DNA from 3 places in the Pseudomonas sp. B611 genome. Region 2 is predicted to be linked to each of the others. Evidence: riboswitches for the same ligand, from Rfam matches in the RefSeq annotation. Region 2 holds a riboswitch; each other region holds the start of a gene.

Region 1 (4,335 bases), on a different contig from region 2:
CACGCGGAGCGTGGGAACGATCGCATAGTCATCATTCTCCATTTGAGAGCGTATTGCTTAATATTATTCAGTTTCCAGAAAAGAGCTAGCCCCGTAGGCTGAACCCCACTTACTCATTCAGCAGGACGGTGCCATGAACGCGACCACTCACGCCCTCTCGATCAACCCGGCCAACGGCGAAACAGTCGGCAGCTACCCGTACGAATCCAAAGCGCAACTGGACGCCGCCCTCGACCGTGCCACCGCTGCCTTCCGCACTTGGCGCCGCCAGCCGGTCAGCCAGCGCGCCGAGCTGTTGCTGGCCCTGGCCGCCGCCCTGCGTGAGCAAGCCGAAGACATGGCACAGATGATCACCCTGGAAATGGGCAAACCCATCGCCCAGGCCCGTGCCGAAATCGAAAAATGCGCCCTGCTCAGCGAATGGTATGCGGCCCAAGGCCCGGTCATGCTTGCACCGGAACCGACCCTGGTGGACAACGGCAGCGCCCACATCGAATACCGCCCGCTGGGCCCGATCCTCGCCGTGATGCCGTGGAACTTCCCGGTCTGGCAAGTGCTGCGCGGCGCCGTGCCGACGATGCTCGCCGGCAACACCTACGTGCTCAAACACGCACCGAACGTGATGGGCAGCGCCTACCTGATCCAGCAAGCGTTCAAAAAGGCCGGCTTCGCTGACGGCCTGTTCGAAGTGCTCAACGTGACCCCGGACGGCGTGTCCAAAGCCATCGCCGACCCACGCATCGCCGCCGTCACCCTCACCGGCAGCGTACGCGCCGGTATCGCCATCGGCTCCCAGGCCGGGGCCGCGCTGAAAAAATGCGTGCTGGAACTGGGCGGCTCCGACCCGTTCATCGTGCTCAACGACGCCGATCTCGACGCCGCAGTGCAAGCCGCGTTGATCGGCCGTTTCCAGAACAGCGGCCAAGTCTGTGCCGCCGCCAAGCGCCTGATCATCGAAGCCGGCGTGGTAGAGGCGTTCACCGCCAAGTTCCTCGAGGCCAGCCGTGCCTTGGTGATGGGCGACCCGACTTCGACCGCTACCTACATCGGCCCGATGGCCCGCTTCGACCTGCGCGACGAGCTGCACGGCCAGGTCCACGCCACCCTGGAAGAAGGCGCAACCCTGCTGCTGGGCGGCCATAAAGTCGCAGGTGCAGGCAACTACTATGAGCCGACCGTACTGGCCAACGTCACCGACCAGATGACCTCGTTCAAACAGGAACTGTTCGGCCCCGTCGCCTCGATCATCACCGCCCGCGACGCCGACCACGCGGTGGAGTTGGCGAATGACAGCGAGTTCGGCCTCACGGCCAGCATCTTCACCACCGATGCGGCGAAAGCCCGCGATATCGCCAACAGGCTGGAAACTGGCGGGATCTTCGTCAACTCGTTCAGCGTCTCCGACCCTCGGGTGGCGTTTGGCGGGATCAAGAAAAGTGGCTTTGGCCGTGAGCTGTCGCACTTCGGCGTGCGCGAGTTCTGCAATGCGCAGACCGTGTGGCTGGATCGCAAATAACCCACTGACAGGACGAACGCTGCACCTGTGGCGAGGGAGCTTGCTCCCGTTGGACTGCGCAGCAGTCCCAGCCCTTAAAAGCTGGGGCCGCTTCGCGGCCCAACGGGAGCAAGCTCCCTCGCCACAGGTTGCTTTTTACGCTTGCCAATTCCTGGCTGACTAGCCCCCTTCCACAGTTGATTTCCGGTGTTTTCATGGGCCCGATCGACTACCATGGCGCGCCGGTTCCCGAAGGGGACTAATAGGGAATCCCAAGCGCGCCCCGTCGCGCCAATCGGAACTGCCCCCGCAACTGTAGGTGCCGAGCCTGCTCCCCACTGCCACTGGACACTGTCCGGGAAGGCCGGAGCGTGGCGACGACGCACCAGTCAGGAGACCTGCCGGCCCAGTGTTATCACCAACCGGCGGGGTGTCCGGGAAGGACATCCTTGCGCGGCCCCGGCGGCCGTATTCGTGGGTGTATTTCCACTACCGTACCTCCCCAGTCCACTGTACGGTCCAAACGGAGATTGCCCCATGCTGCCACGCGTTACCGCCCTGCTCACCGGCCTGGGTTTCTGTGCCCTGGCCCACGCCGCGCCGACCCACTACCCGCTGACGCTGGAAAACTGCGGCAGCACCCTCACCTTCCAACAAGCCCCCGCGCGCAGCGTGACCATCGGCCAGGTCGCCACCGAGATGCTCTACGCCTTGGGCGTGGGCGATAAAGTGGTCGGCACGTCGCTGTGGTTCAACAACGTACTGCCGCAGTTCAAGACACTGAACGACGGCATCGAGCGCCTGGCCAATAACGAGCCGAGCTTCGAAGCAGTGATCGCCAAGCGCCCGCAACTGGTGGCCGCCGAACTGGAATGGGTGGTCGGTGCGCAAGGCGTGGTGGGCACCCGCGAGCAGTTTCACGAGCTGAAAATCCCCACCTACCTGCTGCCCTCCGACTGCGAAGGCAAAGACAACCTGGTGGGCGCCGACGGCACGCGGCTGGAGCCGTTCCGCATCGACACCATCTATAAAAGCATCAGCCAGTTGGCGGCGATTTTCGATGTACAGGATCGCGGCCAACAGCTGAACGACGAGCTCAAGGCACGCCTGGCCAAGTCCGTCGCCACCGTGCAGAGCAAAGGCCTCAAGCAGGCCAGCGCGCTGGTGTGGTTCTCCAGCGCCGAGATGGCCAGCGACCCGTACGTGGCCGGCCACAAGGGCATCCCCGAATTCATGCTGCAAACCCTTGGCTTGCATAACGTGGTGCAGTCCGATGAGGAATGGCCCGCCGTTGGCTGGGAAACCATCGCCAAGGCCAACCCGACCTTCCTCGTTATCGCCCGCATGGACCGCCGCCGCTACCCCGCCGACGACCACGAAAAGAAACTCGCCTTCCTGCGCAGCGACCCGGTCACGCGCAATATGGACGCCGTAAAAAACAACCGCATCATCGTCCTCGACGCCCTGGCGTTGCAGGCCAGCATCCGCATGTTCGATGGCCTTGAACAACTGGCCACGGCCATCGACGGCTACGACCTGCCGCAATGATTCGTGCCCTCCTCGCCCTGGCCCTGCTCCTGGCCGCCGTGCTCGCCGGCGTGGCCATCGGTGAAACCGCCATCTCGCCGCAGGTCGTGCTTCAGGTGCTGGCCAATAAACTGTGGGGCGCCGGCTACGTGCTGGACCCCATCGACGAAGGCGTGGTGTGGAACTACCGCCTGACCCGCGCCCTGGTCGCCGCCGCATGCGGTGCGGGGTTGGCGACCTGCGGGGTGATCTTGCAGTCGCTGCTGCGCAACCCATTGGCCGACCCGTACCTGCTGGGCATCAGCGCCGGTGCCTCGACCGGTGCGGTATTGGTGGCGTTGATCGGCGTGGGCGGTGGCTTGATTTCGTTGTCGGCAGGCGCATTTGTCGGCGCCATGGCCGCGTTCGCCCTGGTGATTTTGCTCGCGCGGGCCAGCGGTTCGTCCAGCGGCACCGGGCAGATCATCCTCGCCGGCATTGCCGGTTCACAGCTGTTCAATGCGCTGACCGCCTTCCTCATCACCAAATCCGCCAGCTCTGAACAGGCGCGCGGCATCATGTTCTGGTTACTGGGCAACCTCAGCGGCGTGCGCTGGCCCTCGGTGTGGCTGGCCGTGCCGGTGGCGCTCGTGGGCTTGGCGGTGTGCCTGTGGCACCGTCGGGCGCTGGATGCGTTCACCTTTGGCAGCGACTCGGCGGCATCCCTCGGCATCCCGGTGCGGCGCGTGCAGTTTGTGCTGGTGGGCTGCGCGGCGCTGGTGACGGCGGTGATGGTGTCGATTGTCGGCTCTATCGGTTTTGTCGGGCTGGTGATTCCCCACGCCGTGCGCCTGTTGCTGGGCACCGGGCATTCGCGCTTGCTGCCGGCCAGTGCGCTGGGCGGTGCGCTGTTTTTGATTGCGGCGGATGTGCTGTCGCGCAGCTTGATCAAGGGCCAGGTGATTCCGGTCGGTGTGGTCACCGCATTGGTCGGCGCGCCGGTGTTTGCGCTGATTCTGATCGGGCGGAGGAACGCACGATGAGCGTGCTCAGTTGCCGCGGCCTGGGCTTCAAGGTGCGTGACGCCGAGTTGCTGCGCGATATTCATCTGGACGTCGCGCAGGGGGAAACCCTCGGCATTGTCGGGCCGAACGGCTCCGGCAAATCCACCTTGCTCAAACTGCTGGCCGGGTTGCGTACACCGGCGTCCGGTGAGGTGTGGCTGGGCGGCCAGCGCCTGGGGCAGTTATCCCGCCGCGTGATTGCGCAGCAACTGGCAGTGGTGGAACAACAAGCCGACACCGACGACGCCATCCGCGTGTTCGACGCCGTGG
Region 2 (4,335 bases):
TCGGTGTATTTGATCCACGTGCTGGTGTTGTGCGCTGGTCGGTGGGTCGTTGAGCGCACGGGCATAGACCCCTATGTGATCTTGCCTTTTTGCCTCCTGGTGACGGCGTTTGGCGCATTTTTAAGCTATGAGTGGCTGGAAAAAGGCACGTATCGCAGGCTTAAACACTGGCTTGGCCCTGATGGGCCGCCGGTCCTTTCCCGACAAAAATACTAGGACTTTGTACCTGCGTAATATTTTGGCGTAAACTGCCGGCAAGCCTGTGAGGAGTTTCCATGACTGCCATAACCATTACCGACGCCGCCCACGATTACCTGGCTGACCTGCTGTCCAAGCAGAACACCCCGGGTATCGGCATCCGCGTCTTTATCACCCAGCCTGGCACCCAGTACGCCGAGACGTGCATTGCCTACTGCAAGCCGGGCGAAGAAAAACCTGAAGACACCGCGCTGGGGCTGAAAAACTTCACCGCCTACATCGACGCCTTCAGCGAAGCCTTCCTTGATGACGCCGTGGTTGACTACGCCACCGATCGCATGGGCGGCCAGTTGACCATCAAGGCTCCCAATGCCAAGGTGCCGAACGTCAACGCCGACAGCCCGGTAAACGAGCGCATCAACTACTACCTGCAAACCGAGATCAACCCAGGTTTGGCCAGCCACGGCGGCCAGGTCAGCCTGATCGACGTTGTGGACGACGGCATCGCCGTGCTCAAGTTCGGTGGCGGCTGCCAGGGTTGCGGTCAAGCGGACGTGACCCTGCGCGAAGGCATCGAGCGGACCCTGCTGGAGCGTATCCCGGAGCTCAAGGGTGTGCGTGATGTGACCGACCACACGCAGAAAGAAAACGCCTACTACTGAGTAAGGCGTTCACTGCGAAGAAAAAAACGGCGCCCCGTGAGCGCCGTTTTTTTATGCTTGTTTTTCAATGTTTTGCACTATCTACCTAACAAAGCAGATCAACTGTGGGAGCTGGCTTGCCTGCGATAGCGGTACATCAGCAGACCCATGTACTCCTGACACACCGCCATCGCGGGCAAGCCCGGCTCCCACAGGGTTTTGCATTGATCTCTGGATAGGCTCAGGGGCGGTAAAGGTGCGCGTGGCCTGCCCGGTACAGCGACGATTCACTGAAGCTGTCACTGGCCAACACCCGGCCCACCACGATCAACGCCGTGCGCCGAAACCCTTTGGCCGCTACCTTCCCGGCAATATCACTCAAGGTGCCAACCGCCCAATCCTGGTCCGGCCATGTCGCCCGATGCACCACGGCAATCGGGCAATCCGCGCCATAGTGCGGCAGCAGTTCAGCGACGATTTTCTCCAGATGGTTGACCCCCAGGTGAATCGCCATGGTCGTACCGTGCCTGGCCAGGCTGGCGAAATCCTCACCGGCGGGCATGCTGGTTTTGTCGGCATAGCGGGTGAGGATCACGCTCTGGGCGATGTCCGGCAGGGTCAATTCTGCTTCTAGCAGCGCCGCGCAGGCGGCTACGGCCGTCACGCCAGGGATGATCTGAAAGGGGATGCCCAGCTCGCGCAAATGGCGGATCTGTTCGCCAATCGCACCGTAAAGGCTCGGATCACCGGAATGCACACGCGCCACATCCTGGCCGTTTGCATGGGCAGCCTTGATCAAATCGATGATCTGTTCCAGGTGCAGTTCGGCGCTGTTGACCAGGGTTTCTGCCTGATGGCCTTCCAGTACCGCCGCAGGCACCAGCGAGCCGGCATAGATGATCACCGGGCAACTGCGGATCAGCCGCTGGCCTTTGACGGTGATCAATTCCGGGTCGCCGGGGCCTGCGCCGATGAAGTAGACGGTCATGGGGATTCCTGTTGAAAAACGGGCGAGCATGAAGAACGCTCATGATCGAGAGGGTCGATTATCGGGTTTTTAGTCGGCGCACGCCAAGGCAAAGGTGGCCTGGGCGGTTTTTTTGCGGGTGATCAGCAGGCGGGCAGAGCTGCCGGCGAGGTGTTCCGCCACGGCCAGCGCGGCACTTTCAGCGATGCCGTAACAGCCGGTATGGGCGAAGGCCACGACGGATTTATGGCTCAAGCGGTCGACATAAAGCGCCAACTGCGCAGCGTTGAAGCAGTGCAGCGGCAGTTTCAACGCTGCGGCCAGGGCCAGCAGTCCGGGTTCATCGCTTTTGCGGTCGATACTCGCCAACGCGGTGATGCGGTGACGCTCGATACCGCCCTCGGCGAGGGCGGATTCAAGCAGGGCCAGCAAGGTGTGAACCTCACAACCCCGCTGGCAACCCAGGCCGACTACCAGGGTCATGCCGAGTATTGATCGCCGCGGTTGCGACGGAACAGCCAGGCACTGATCAGGCCCAGCGCCAACCAGAAGGCGACGTTGGTCAACTGCGAAGCGATCTTGAACTGCGCTTCCAGGGCTTCTGGTGCGAGCATCGAATGCACTTCCGGTTGTGGTGCGCCAATCACATGGGGTACTACCAGGATCGCTGCGCCCAGTGCTTTAAGCAGCCAGTTGCGCCCGAATACGATCAGCGCGATACCGGCCGCGGTGGACGCTGCGGTACCGATCCACCAGGTCTGGCGTAGCGCGAGATCAGCGGCAGCCGTGCCTGGCAATTCAGGTGGCAGGCCCAGGGTCGGCGCGAGCACGAAGGTTGCGTACCCGGCCAACCCCCACAGCAGCCCTTGGGCGGTGCGGGTCGGTGCACGCAAGGTGTACAGGCCGGCCAGCATCAGCGCGAAACCGACCGCCACCACCAGGTTGCCACCGGTGGTGGACAGTACGCGCTGCCAGCCATCTTCCGGCTCCCAGGCTTCGGCATCATGGGTGTGGGCGGCAGCGCCAGCGGCGTGCTCGTGCACCACTTCGGTGGCGTCCGGGGCTTTTTCAAAGGTTTCCGCCTGCAAAATCAGCGGGGCGACCCAGAAGCTTTGCAGCAGGGTCAGCAGCAGGGCGGCCGCAAGGCCAGTGAAACCTGCGGTTTGCGCAATACGCTTGATCATGTCGGCAGGTCTCAGTGGCACGGGAACGCGGCGCTGTGGCGGGTATCGTGGGCGGCGTTGTGCACGGCCTCGATATGGGAGAAGCCGGCGAAATACACCAGGCACGCGCCGAGGATCGACGCACCGATGGCGGCGGTCAGGCGTTGGCTCAGGGTAGAGGTGCTGCTGGCGGAGTGCGAGGTGCTGCTGATGATCGACATGGCGCGTCCCTTTCAGGTGTCAGGGTGAAGCGAGCGCATGAAAACCCCGCGAGCCAGGCACGCAGGGTTCTGAACAGCGCCCGCCCACCGCGGGTTTGTTATCTGATTTTTTCGGGCCGGTCTCCGGGCTTGCGAGGGGCTTAATGCCTGAAAACGTCGCCTTCCCATGCCGTCTGGCACAGTGGATATGACGTTTCGCTCGCTTACCGTTGCGGGGGCAGCACCGGACTGGCCATATCGCTATGACGCACCGGTTTCCCGTTTCACCCTTTGCAGGGCACCCGAAACAAGATGTGTAGGAGAGCATGGGGGTGGGAGGGGAGTCAATTGGGATGTGGGGTTTGGTGGTGATGGTGGTGGTGGGGTACATATCCGTTATTTAGGTAACGGCCACTTATGGTTTCGCTCTTACAGCGACTCACTTTGGAAAAGCCCCAAAGTAAGCAAAGGGCTCTTGCCCCAACACTCGGTGCCTCGCCTAGGCTCGGCATGCCCTCACTCCGGCTTGAATCCGTGGGCCGCCGCCACGCGCCATCCATGGCGCGGGGCGGCTAACCCGGCGTCCTGCCGGGTTACCCACGGATTCAAGCCTGCGTTCGGCCAGCGTGTTTGACGGGGCAAGTAAGATCAAAAACAAAAGCGCGGCGGCCTTAAAGCCGACCGGTATTTGTCTTGGCGTTCACCATTCAACTGTGGGAACCGGCAACTGTGGGAGCTGGCTTGCCTGCGATGCAGACAACTCGGTACATCAGGCAAACCCAGTTGATGCCATCGCAGGCAAGCCAGCTCCCACAGGGGAATGCGCACGCTTCACCTATCAGGTCGGCTGTCAGGCCGCCTCGCTTTGTTTTTGATTTTGATCTTAGGCGCCCCGTTAAACACGCTGGCCGGAATTCGGCATGGATTTGGGGGGTAAACCGGCAGGGATGCCGGTTTAGCCGCCCCGCGCCATGGATGGCGCGTGGCGGCGGCCCCCCAAATCCATGTCGGATTACGGGCATGCCGAGCCTAGGCGAGGCACCGAGTGTTGGGGCAAGAGCCCTTTGGTTACTTTGGGGCTTTTCCAAAGTGACCCGCCGTAAGGGCGGAACCCTAAGCCGCCGTTACCGCAGCAACGGATATGTACACAAACCAAACCAAACCAA
Region 3 (4,335 bases), on a different contig from region 2:
CCGCCGCCATCACCGGACCAGCATTGGGGCTGTCCCAGGTCGGCCCCTGCGTGCGCCAGCATTTCAGCGCCAGGCGGGTTTTGCCCAGCAGCGCGTAGGTCAGTGCCACCAGGCGCGCCGGAATATAGTTGAGCACGTCGTCGATCTTGGCCGCCGCCCAGCCGAAACGCTCGAAGCGTTCGTTGCGATAGCCCCACATGGCATCCAGGGTGTTGCTCAGGCGATAGAGCACCACGCCCGGCACGCCGGCCACCACAAACCAGAACAGCGCGGCGAACACCGCATCGCTGCCGTTCTCCAGCACCGATTCGGTGGCGGCACGGGCGACTTCGGTGCGGTCCAGCTCACTGGTCTGCCGGCTCACCAGGTAACTCACGCGCTGGCGCGCTTCGTCCAGATCGTCGCTGCGCAGGGCCTGTGCCACCGGAATCACGTGTTCGCCAAGGCTGCGCATGCCGAGAGCGCAGTACAGCGCCAGGATCTCCAGCACCCAGCCGATATACGGCGCCCACGACAACGCGGTGGCCAGCAAGGTCAGCGGCACCACGGCGATAAACCACGCGGTCACGCCATGGCTGCGCCAGCCACGGCCACCCGTGTTGAAACGTTGCTCGATGCGCCCGGCGAAATTACCGAATGCCACCAGCGGATGCCAGCGCTTGGGCTCGCCCAGCAGCGCATCCAGCGCGACGGCGGCGACACACAGCAAGGCCACACTCATTGACTCACTCCCCACACATTTTCATACAACATGTCACTCAGCGGCCGTGGTTCGGTCCAGCCTTCGAGTTGCAGCATCGGTGCCGGATAAAACTCGGCCACCGGCCCCAGGCACAGCACGGCCAGGGGTTTCGCGCCGGAGGGCAAGCCCAGCAGGTCGGCCAGAGCCTGGGGCTCGAACAGCGAGACCCAGCCCAGGCCCAGGCCTTCGACGCGGGCGGCCAGCCACAGGTTCTGGATCGCACAGGACAACGACGCCATGTCCATCTCCGGCAAGGTGCGGCGACCGAAGATGTGGCGTTCGCGATCGTCCATCAGTGCCGCCACCAGTACCTCGGCGCAATCGTGGATGCCTTCGACCTTGAGCTTCATGAAGTCGTCGGAGCGTTCGCCCAGCGCTTCGGCGGTGCGTATGCGTTCTTCTTCCACCAACTGCTGAATCTGCCCACGCAGTTGGCGGTCGCTGATGCGGATGAAGCGCCAGGGTTGCATCAGGCCGACACTGGGCGCCTGGTGGGCGGCCTGGAGCAGGCGGTGGAGCAGTTCGGGGGCCACGGTGCCGCCGGTGAAGTGGCGCATGTCGCGGCGTTCGGCGATGGCGCGGTAGACGGCGTCGCGGTCGGCTTGGGGGAAGGCGTTGTCGGTCATGGCCCTATCGCGGGCAAGCCCGCTCCCACATTGGACTGCGTTTCAACTCGGTCAACTGTGGGAGCTGGCTTGCCTGCGATGGCGGCCTCCCGGTCCGGCACAAACAGTGCAGCCACCGCCGCCGGATTCGACGGAAAGTAAAAGTGTACGTAGGAAGCGGTCATCCGCCCTTGTCGGTAAACCGCCTCGGCGCCGCGCCCGCCATTGGGGCTTACGCCACGGGCAATCGGCGTGCATTCGGTGCTGGTCAGGGAGTGGTGATAGGTATGCCCACGCAGTACGCCTTCCGGCAATTCGACATTTTGCAGGGCCAGGGCAGCCAACTTCTTCTGCATCACGGCGTCGCCCGGCAGCAGGCCGAGCAACTCGGCACGTTGGCCGGCGACATCGGTGAGCGAGTCCAGCAGGTACAACATGCCGCCGCACTCGGCGAGCAACGGTTTGCCGGCGGCGTGATGGGCGCGGATCGCGTCCAGCATCGCGGTGTTTTCCGACAACGCCTGGTGATGCAATTCCGGGTAGCCGCCCGGCAGATACAGACTGTCGGCGTCAGGCAATTCCCGATCATGGATCGGTGAAAAGAAATGCAACTCGGCACCCATCGCCCGCAACAGGTCGAGGCTGGCGCCGTAGGTAAAGGCGAAGGCTTCGTCGCGGGCCACGGCGATGCGCACACCGTCGAGCAGCGGCTCGGCAGCGATCACTTCAGGCGCGGCGAAGGTCACTGGCGGCGGCAAGGCGACTTCGCAACTGCTGCCCAAGGCTTGGGCGGCGGCGTCGAGGCGCACGTCGAGGTCATTCAGTTCGCTGGCCTGCACCAGGCCCAGGTGACGGCTTGGCAATTCGATGCCGGTCTCGCGGGACAAGGCGCCGTACCAGCGCAGGCCTTCGGTGAGGCTGCCTTCGAGCAGTTGCGCATGGCGCAGGGTGCCGACGCGGTTGGCCAGCACGCCGGCGAACGGCAGGTCCGGCTGATAACGCGCCAAGCCCAAGGCCAACGCGCCAAACGTCTGGGCCATGGCGGTGCCGTCGATCACGCCAAGTACCGGCACGCCGAAGTGGCGGGCCAGGTCAGCGCTGGAGGGGGTGCCGTCGAACAGGCCCATGACGCCTTCGATGAGGATCAGGTCGGCCTCGCCGGCGGCTTCCCACAACAGGCGGCGACTTTCCTGCTCGCCCACCATCCACATGTCCAACTGATACACCGGCGCACCGCTGGCACGCTCGTGAATCATCGGGTCGAGAAAGTCCGGCCCGCATTTGAACACGCGCACTTTACGCCCCAGGTTGCGGTGCAAACGGGCCAGCGCTGCGGTGACGGTGGTTTTGCCCTGGCCAGACGCCGGTGCGGCGATCAATACGGCCGGGCAATGACGGGGCTGATTCAAAGTTCGACGCCCTTCTGTGCCTTGATACCGGCCTGGAACGCGTGCTTGAGCATGCCCATTTCGGTGACGGTGTCGCCCATTTCGATCAATTCAGGCTTGGCGCCACGGCCGGTGACCACCACGTGCTGCATCGGCGGGCGTGCTTGCAGGTCGCTGAGCACTTGGTCGAGGTCGAGGTAGCCGTGTTTGAGGGCGATGTTCAGTTCATCGAGGACGACCAGGCCAATGGACGGGTCTTGCAGCAGTTCGCGGGAAACTTCCCACGCGGCTTCGGCGGCGGCGATGTCGCGCTGGCGGTCCTGGGTTTCCCAGGTGAAGCCTTCGCCCATGACATGGAAGCGCACTTGCTCGGGGAAACGGCGGAAGAACAGTTCTTCGCCCGTGCTGTTACGCCCCTTGATGAACTGCACCACGCCGCACTGCATACCGTGGCCCATGGCGCGGGCGAGCATGCCGAACGCGGAACTGCTTTTGCCTTTGCCGTTGCCGGTCAGCACCAGCAGCAGGCCGCACTCGTTGGGGGAATTGGCGATGCGCTCGTCGATCACGGCTTTTTTGCGCAGCATGCGCGCCAGGTGGCGTTCGTCGCGGTCGGGGGAATCGGTCATGGCAGCTCTCCGTTGGGGCTGGACAAAAACGGCGGGCAGGAAAAAGAAAAAACAGACAGCCAAGCATCGCCCACCGTGATGCTGTTGGATGTTTCAGGCCGGTCTCCGGGCTCATGAGTGGCGCGCTTGCCGACGCTGCGCCTTCCCATATCGCGGGGCGATACAGTGGCAAAAGCAGGGTCTTGACTCATTTACCGTTGCGGGGGCAGCGCCGGAATTGCGGCAGCACTGTGTACAAGTGCGCTCGCTCACCGGCTTCCCTGTTTCACTCGGTGGACCCGTGGGTCACAGAGCACCTGGAACAAGTCGCGAAGGGTAGAGGGTTGGGGGTGGAGCGTCAATTAAAGCCGGCTGCGCACTTGAACCATCGGACCGCCGCGCGCCTCTACCCTTACAGGTATCCAGGAGAAAACCATGCACAAGACCCGACTTGCCCTACTGATCATGTGCGCAGGCGCCCTCGTCGCCTGCGGTGAAAGTTCGACCTTGCAAGTATCTGACGGTACCGGGCCTTCCCCCAAGCTCCCGGAGCCAAACAAGACCCTGATCCCCACGGTAAACATCGCACCCGCCATCGGCTGGCCTGAGGGCGCGAAACCAACTGCCGCTGCGGGCACCCAAGTGGCGGCGTTTGCCGAGGGCCTGGACCACCCGCGCTGGCTATACGTACTGCCCAATGGCGACGTGCTGGTGGCAGAAACCAATGCGCCGCCCAAACCCGATGACTCAAAGGGCATTCGTGGCTGGGTGATGGAAAAGGTCATGGGCCGAGCCGGCGCTGGTGTGCCGAGCCCGAACCGCATCACGTTGCTGCGCGATGCGGACCACGATGGCATCGCCGAGACCCGCACGGTCTTCCTGGCAAACCTCAATTCGCCGTTCGGCATGGCCCTGGTGGGCAATGACCTGTATGTGGCGGACTCGGACAAGCTGCTGCGCTTCCCCTACCAACCGGGTGAGACCACGATCAA

Evidence for each region. Region 2 has a riboswitch for cobalamin ahead of ACZRMO_RS23415 (CbtB domain-containing protein). Riboswitches for the same ligand answer to the same signal wherever they lie in the genome.
Region 1: another riboswitch for cobalamin. It lies ahead of ACZRMO_RS17400 (ABC transporter substrate-binding protein); the one in region 2 lies ahead of ACZRMO_RS23415 (CbtB domain-containing protein).
Region 3: another riboswitch for cobalamin. It lies ahead of cobO (cob(I)yrinic acid a,c-diamide adenosyltransferase); the one in region 2 lies ahead of ACZRMO_RS23415 (CbtB domain-containing protein).

Annotation. Positions count from the first base shown of each region.
Region 1 is NZ_JBUZST010000007.1:125,812-130,146, reverse strand. Features, by position in the region: gene ACZRMO_RS17405 (aldehyde dehydrogenase family protein) at 134-1,516, shown strand; cobalamin riboswitch at 1,722-1,915, shown strand; gene ACZRMO_RS17400 (ABC transporter substrate-binding protein) at 2,033-3,043, shown strand; gene ACZRMO_RS17395 (FecCD family ABC transporter permease) at 3,040-4,044, shown strand; gene ACZRMO_RS17390 (ABC transporter ATP-binding protein) at 4,041-4,335, shown strand, end outside.
Region 2 is NZ_JBUZST010000014.1:79,341-83,675, forward strand. Features, by position in the region: gene ACZRMO_RS23390 (acyltransferase family protein) at 1-216, shown strand, start outside; gene nfuA (Fe-S biogenesis protein NfuA) at 276-860, shown strand; gene cobM (precorrin-4 C(11)-methyltransferase) at 1,081-1,827, opposite strand; gene ACZRMO_RS23405 (cobalamin biosynthesis protein) at 1,897-2,289, opposite strand; gene ACZRMO_RS23410 (CbtA family protein) at 2,286-2,990, opposite strand; gene ACZRMO_RS23415 (CbtB domain-containing protein) at 3,002-3,190, opposite strand; cobalamin riboswitch at 3,288-3,490, opposite strand.
Region 3 is NZ_JBUZST010000005.1:130,520-134,854, forward strand. Features, by position in the region: gene cbiB (adenosylcobinamide-phosphate synthase CbiB) at 1-721, opposite strand, end outside; gene bluB (5,6-dimethylbenzimidazole synthase) at 718-1,368, opposite strand; gene ACZRMO_RS13355 (cobyrinate a,c-diamide synthase) at 1,365-2,756, opposite strand; gene cobO (cob(I)yrinic acid a,c-diamide adenosyltransferase) at 2,753-3,364, opposite strand; cobalamin riboswitch at 3,444-3,679, opposite strand; gene ACZRMO_RS13365 (PQQ-dependent sugar dehydrogenase) at 3,779-4,335, shown strand, end outside.